Regions from separate parts of the Bacillus sp. ISL-35 genome, predicted to be linked through region 2. Evidence: riboswitches for the same ligand, from Rfam matches in the RefSeq annotation. Region 2 holds a riboswitch; the other holds the start of a gene.
The links. A riboswitch is a leader RNA that binds a small molecule or an ion and turns the genes downstream of it on or off. The one in region 2 is predicted to bind lysine.

Region 1: linked by a shared signal. The riboswitch ahead of J7E38_RS23260 (aspartate kinase) and the one ahead of J7E38_RS08480 (Na+/H+ antiporter NhaC family protein) in region 2 are both predicted to bind lysine.

What each region holds. Positions count from the first base shown of each region.
Region 1 covers NZ_JAGGQK010000028.1:41,872-45,501, forward strand. The annotation lists gene J7E38_RS23260 (aspartate kinase) at 73-1,305, opposite strand; lysine riboswitch at 1,465-1,641, opposite strand; gene uvrC (excinuclease ABC subunit UvrC) at 1,711-3,483, opposite strand; gene J7E38_RS23270 (glycosyltransferase family 39 protein) at 3,499-3,630, opposite strand, start outside.
Region 2 covers NZ_JAGGQK010000004.1:512,561-516,190, forward strand. The annotation lists gene J7E38_RS08470 (HD-GYP domain-containing protein) at 1-131, shown strand, start outside; gene yunB (sporulation protein YunB) at 219-977, shown strand; lysine riboswitch at 1,044-1,228, shown strand; gene J7E38_RS08480 (Na+/H+ antiporter NhaC family protein) at 1,365-2,951, shown strand; gene J7E38_RS08485 (sodium-dependent transporter) at 3,200-3,630, shown strand, end outside.

The DNA of each region.
Region 1 (3,630 bases), on a different contig from region 2:
CGGGTCAGCGTCAATATATCTGATAAAAAAGCTTTCCTGGAGTACACCCAGGAAAGCAATAAAATAAATCTCTTAGTTCGTCTTAACCGCTCCTGAATAAAGCTCGAATGCTTCATGCAATGATTCGACGGCATGGACCATTTGTTTTTCGTTTACGACTGTGGAAACTTTGATTTCTGATGTGCTTACCATCTTTACCTGGATGCCGTTTCCTTCGAGGACTTCGAACATCTTCGCGGCTACACCTGGATTTGAGACCATGCCTGATCCGACGATCGATACCTTGGAAAGGCCTGTTTCTGATTCGACGGCCTGGTAGTTCAATGTTTCTTTATTGCGTTCCAATACGTCAAGTGCCTCTGAAAGGTCGTTGCTCTTGATGGAGAACGAAATATTGGCTAATCCTGCTTCTGTGCGGCTCTGGACGATAATATCCACGTTGATATGATTTTGCGCCAGTGTTGTGAAGATCGTGGAAAGCCCTTTTAATGAAGTGCTTACTCCCAAGACTGAAACTCTTGTGATCTGGTCTTCAAATGCTACTCCGCGTACAATTAGATTTTGTTCCATTTCATTCTCCTCCTCGATGATCGTGCCTCTTTCTTTTTCCATGCTGGATCTTACTTCAATCGGCAACCCGTAATTCTTGGCGAATTCGACCGCACGCGGGTGGAGCACACCTGCTCCCAGGTTCGCCAGCTCAAGCATCTCGTCATAAGAAACGCTCAGTAACTTCCTTGCGCTTTTCACAAATCTTGGATCGGTCGTAAACACGCCTGTTACATCTGTATAAATATCGCATTTGTCAGCCTTCAATGCGGCTGCAAGCGCGACAGCTGTCGTATCTGATCCGCCTCGTCCAAGTGTCGTGATTTCACCGTCATCCGTTACTCCCTGGAATCCAGCGACAATAACGATCTTTCCTGACTCTAGTTCTTTGGAAATCCTGTCTGTGTCAATATCGATAATCCGGGCGTTTCCATGGATGGCTTCAGTCTTGATTCCAGCCTGCCAGCCTGTAAATGAAACGGCCTCTATGCCACTTTGTGCAAGAGCCATCGAGTAAAGCGCGATGGTGATTTGCTCTCCCGTCGTCAAAAGCATATCCATTTCCCTTTTGGATGGCGCCTTGGAAATATCGTTCGCCATGTCGACAAGATGGTCAGTCGTCTTGCCCATTGCTGATACGACTACGACGACATTATTGCCGTTCTTCAATTCTTCTGCTGTCCTTGAGGCAGCATTCCTGATTTTCTCAACACTGCCAACCGATGTTCCGCCGAATTTCTGTACAATCAATCCCATAAGTTTCCCCTGCCTCTTTTTCAGTATTTTGCCTCTGTAAGAGCTTCATGGCTTATCCGCATATGTATTTTCCCCGTGCCTTTTAAAAAAAGAGCCGTAAAAACAGAAAAAGCAATGGAAGTGGCTCCCATTGCTTAATAAACGTCTATATACGCTGCAACATGAGATAGCACTCCAAGATGGCAATCTTGACAATCCAGCGTTTATTCAACGAAGGACCAGCGAGAAAATGGATAGGCATCTCCCCACTTCGGCAAGCATCCCCTTTCAAAGCCTTCCTCGAATCCTATAATTCTCCGGACTTTTACTCTTGAAGCTTGCACCTCTATCTTCACTTTAATACTCTAAAGTGATAGCAATATGAAATTTTTATCATTATAGCATACAAAAAAATAGATTGCTACCTTAATCCTGTAATTTCTGATATAGTTCCTGCGCAACATTCGCCGGCAGCCCGGCTGCACTCAATTCCTCAATAGAGGCTTCACGCATTTTTTTAACTGATCCGAAATGCTTCAGCAATGCTTTCTTGCGCTTCTCACCAATGCCTGCAATATCATCGAGGATCGATTGGAAAGCGCTTTTGCCTCTCAGCTGGCGGTGGAAGGTGATGGCAAAGCGGTGCACCTCATCCTGAATCCTTTGCAGCAGGTAAAATTCCTGGCTGTTCCGCGGCAATTCGATCACCTGCAACGGATTGCCATAAAGCAGCTGAGAAGTCCTGTGCTTATCATCCTTGGCCAGACCGGCTATCGGAATATCAAGACCTAATTCATTCTCCAGGACATCCCTGGCGGACTCGATATGCCCTTTCCCGCCATCGATGATGATCAAATCCGGCAGCGGCAAACCCTCTCTCAAAACACGGGTATACCGGCGGCGAACGACTTCCCTCATTGACTCGTAGTCATCCGGCCCTTTCACTGATTTGATTTTATATTTCCGGTACTCCCTTTTCTCGGGTTTTCCATCAATGAATACGATCATCGCCGAAACCGGGTCAGTCCCCTGGATATTAGAGTTATCAAATGATTCGATCCGATGCGGTGTATAAATCCCCATTTGTTTCCCAAGGTTCTCCACTGCGTTGATGGTCCTTTCCTCATCGCGCTCGATCAAGGAGAACTTTTCTTGAAGGGCGATACGGGCATTTTTTGAAGCCAGGTGGACAAGCTCTTTTTTCTTGCCGCGCTGGGGCTTGAGGACTTTTACGCCAAGCAGCCCCTCAGCCAATTCGAGATCGACGCTTTCGGGCACCAGTATCTCCTTTGGCTTGAAATGCTCATTTTTCGAATAAAATTGGCCAAGATATGTGAGAATATCTTCTTCAGGTTCATTATGGATTGGGAACATTGAAACTTCCCTTTCAATCAATTTCCCCTGGCGGATAAAAAATACCTGAACACACATCCAGCCTTTATCGACGGCATAGCCAAACACATCACGGTCGGTAAAGTCTGTCGTGGTCATCTTCTGCTTTTCCATTGTTGCTTCGATATGTGCAATCTTGTCGCGGAACTCCTTTGCCCTCTCAAAATCAAGTTCTTCGGCAGCGGCAGCCATTTTTTCCGTCAAATCAACCTTGATTTCCTTGTAACCGCCATTCAGGAATTTCGTGATTTCATCGGTAATCTGCTTGTACTCTTCCTTGCTGACGTCCTTGACACAGGGTGCCAGACATTGGCCCATATGGTAATAGAGACAGACGCGGTCTGGCAGTGTCGAGCACTTCCTGAGCGGATAAATCCTGTCGAGCAGCTTCTTCGTTTCATTCGCTGCCTGGACGTTCGGATATGGTCCAAAATATTTGCCACTGTCTTTTTTGACCTTTCGGGTAATGATCAGCTTTGGATGCCGCTCTGCAGTCAGCTTGATAAAGGGATAGCTCTTGTCATCCTTGAGCATGATATTATATTTCGGGTCATGTTTTTTGATCAGATTGATTTCAAGAAGCAGGGCTTCCATATCGGAGGAGGTGACAATATACTCAAAATCCTCGATTTCATTCACAAGCCTGAGCGTCTTGCCGTCATGCGATCCGGTAAAATAAGAGCGCACCCTGTTTTTTAAAACCTTGGCTTTTCCCACATAAATGATGGTTCCCTGCCTGTCCTTCATTAAATAACATCCTGGCTGCGCAGGGAGAAGCGCAAGCTTATTTCTGATTTGCTCATTCATGTCATTCACCTCCTGTTACGGTGTCCATTTATATAAAACAATCTCATGATAGACCGGGTCGAAAATTTCATTAGATGTAAATGTTTTTACTTTTTCAAGCTTCCCGCGAGGATAGATTCCCTGGGAGCGGAAGCCGTCTATTACACT
Region 2 (3,630 bases):
CTGTAGTCCGAATTCTTGAGGATAACGGGCAAAGAGTGGAACCATACCACCTGGATCTAAAATCAAATCTGTCACTGATGATTGTCAGCTGTGATACGATCATACAATACGAGTACGCAGCGAATTATTAAAGTGAAAATCAATATAGTATAAGACAAAGTAATTAGGCTAGTTCCCCCCTTTGAAGCATACATATAGCTTTAGAGGGGGGATTTGTTTTGGCAAAATTCGGCCGGCGGCTGCCTCGGAAAGGGCCCTTGCCTTTCAGGTATGTATTCCTGCTGACATTCGTGTTTTTTTCCTTTTCCACTGCAGCAGGACTTTGGATCATCGATAAAGGACTTGAACCGACTTTGATGAAATATGCTGAATCCCAGACAAGAAAAATTGCGACTCTGGTTATCAACAAGGCGATCAACAAAAAAATAGCCAGCGGGATGGATATTGATAAAGTGATTGAATTTGTACCGGTGGATGGGGGTACAACCACTGTGGTGAAATTCAACACAGAAATCATCAATCGGGTAAAAGCGGAAACGACTAATATTGTACAAATGAACCTGAAAGAAGCGGAAAGAGGGAATCTTACCTCTCTCGAGATGTTATCAGATGTCGAGCTCGTGACCGATGAAAAAGACAGGGAAGAAGGAATCATTTATTATGTTCCTTTGGGTCAGGCGACCAACAATGCGCTGCTCGGTAATATGGGGCCAAGGGTTCCGGTGAAGTTCAATGCAATCGGCGATGTGACGGCAGATGTCGTCTGGGATACTGAAGAGCATGGAATTAATAATACCCTTATCAATGTATCGGTCAGGGTAAAAGTGAATGTGCAAATCATTATTCCTTTTGCGACGGAAATTGCGACTGTGCAGGAAAATATTCCGATTGGCAGCTTCTACTATCCTGGAAAAGTTCCGCAGTTTTACAATGGGGGCGGGAATACTTCGCCAGCGATTCAATTGCCTGGTGAATAATTATAGTTGTCAAGTTAACGATATTGTTATATTATAAAATCAATTGAATAATAAACCACATCATTCCGATGGGGTAGAGGCGCAGGATTAAAGAGTAAGCTGTGTGAGGATGACAACGTTGATCACAGTTGAAAGGGAATTTTGCCGAAGCAATGATAAGATGAGTCACATTTTTTATTGCTGGGGATACTTTGAACAAGAGTATCACTGTCATTATGGAGGTATATCCATAATGGGGAGCTACAGATCGTGATGGAGACACTAGTTGCTTATTAAGGGCAGCGATAGAATGTTCTCTATCGTTGTCCTTTTTTATTTTTTAAGAAAGTGGCTACAACTCTTTTCATGTAAATGTTTCCCCCCTGTCAAAAACAAGGAGGAGAAAGAATGGAGAACACAATTTTTTCATTGCTGCCGCCATTATTGGCAATTTTGATGGTAGTGATCACAAGGCGGGTGCTATTGTCTTTGGGGACAGGCATCGTCGCAGCAGCATTTTTGCTTGCTGACTTTAATATCATTGAAACATTCGCTATTGTGTGGGATGCTGCCAAGGCGATAGTCATTGCGGATGGCGAACTGAACACGTATAGCTTATACATCATTTTATTCTTGCTGCTTTTGGGTACAATTACAGCCTTCATTTCTATTTCAGGAGGAAGCCGAGCGTTCGGCGAATGGGCAATGAAGCGTGTCAAAACAAGAGCTGGAGCTCAATTAGTCGGTGCTTTCCTTGGCATTATTATTTTTATTGATGATTATTTCAATGCACTGGCTGTAGGGCAGATCACTCGTCCAATCACGGATCGCCAGAAGGTTTCACGTGCAAAACTGGCCTATATTATCGATTCAACTTCAGCACCAATGTGTGTCATTTCTCCGATTTCCAGCTGGGGTGCTTACATCATTGCATTGATTGGTACAATCCTTGCTGCTCACGGCGTGAATGAATATAGTGCGTTCTCAGGGTTCATGCAAATCGTGCCAATGAACTTCTATGCTCTTGCAGCATTGGCAATGGTTTTCATTGTTGCTCTTAGGAATGTGGAAATTGGTCCAATGAAAAAGCATGAGGAACTTGCGATTACGGAAGGAATTGTTGTTCCTCAGGACAAGCCGGTACCAGGCGAACTGAAGGATGATCTGCCAACGAGTACGAAAGGTACTGTTGGAGACCTTGTATGGCCGATTGTTGCCCTTGTCGTTGGAACAGTAGGCATGATGCTATGGACAGGCGCAAGTGCTGTTGAAGGAAAAGTAACCATTTTCGGTATTTTTGAAAATACAGATGTCACCAAGTCTCTTGTAACTGGCGGATTGTTGGGTCTTGCTGTAGCTTTGATTCTTTTTGTCAGACAGGCAGCTGTATTAAAAGGAGTCAATGCCAATGTCTTTGGAAAAGGTATTGCTGAGGGCATTAAATCAATGCTTCCGGCTATCTATATTCTCGTCTTCGCCTGGGTCATCGTTGACCTGATTGGCCGGCTTGAAACAGGTAAATATCTGGCAGGTATCGTTGAAAGCTCAAACATCAATATTGCCTTCCTGCCATTCCTGCTGTTCCTCGTAGCCGGTATCATGGCTTTCTCAACAGGAACATCATGGGGATCATTTGGAATCTTGCTTCCGATTGCAGGAGATATTGCAGCGGCAGCTGATATTACAATTCTTTTGCCAGCTTTGGCAGCTGTCCTTGCTGGTGCGGTTTTTGGAGACCACTGCTCGCCAATTTCTGATACAACGATTCTTTCATCAACAGGTGCTGGTTCACACCATATGGACCATGTCATGACTCAGCTGCCATACGCGCTGATTTCAGCAGCGATTTCAGCTGTCGGCTTCCTGGTCCTCGGTTTTACAGGCAGCACGCTCGCAGCACTTGCAGTAGTAGCCATCCTGCTGGTTGCTTTTGCGTTCATCTTCGGAAGCAAAACAAACCAGGAAGAAGTACTGAAAGAAAATCTAGCAGAATAATGAAAAAGCTGTCTGGAATCAGACAGCTTTTTTCATATTTTTAAAATAGTGGGAATAGAATCCTAATTAATAGGAGTTTTAGTATAGTTGGGAAAATTTTATCGAAAAAAATTTATTATGTCGCAAATAATATTTTGACAAGCCCTAAAAAACTAGCTATACTATTTCTAGACTAAATAATCTGAAAATATAAAACTTTCTAATTCATCGATATTTTCCAGGTGGTTAGAAGGCAAGGGGGATTAAAAATGGAAAATCGTCCACAGTGGGGCACGAGGGCAGGTTTCATTCTTGCCGCGGTAGGTTCGGCAGTCGGGTTGGGAAATATTTGGCGCTTCCCGGGTGTAGCTTATGAGAACGGAGGAGGGGCCTTCTTCCTTCCATATCTATTCGCATTACTAACCGCAGGGATTCCGCTATTAATCATGGAATTCACCATTGGCCATAAGTATCGTGGTTCTTCACCATTGAGCTTTGCGAAATTAAAGAAAGGTTCAGAGTGGCTTGGATGGTGGCAATTGGCTATTTCATTTGTCATCTCAACCTATTATGCGGTCATCATTGCCTGGGCTATGTCTTACGCCTATTTTTCTCTAAGCAAGCAGTGGGGCGATGATCCACTGACTTTCCTTGTTGGAGATTACTTGAAAGTAGTAGATGCAGGAGATGTTGGAAGCCT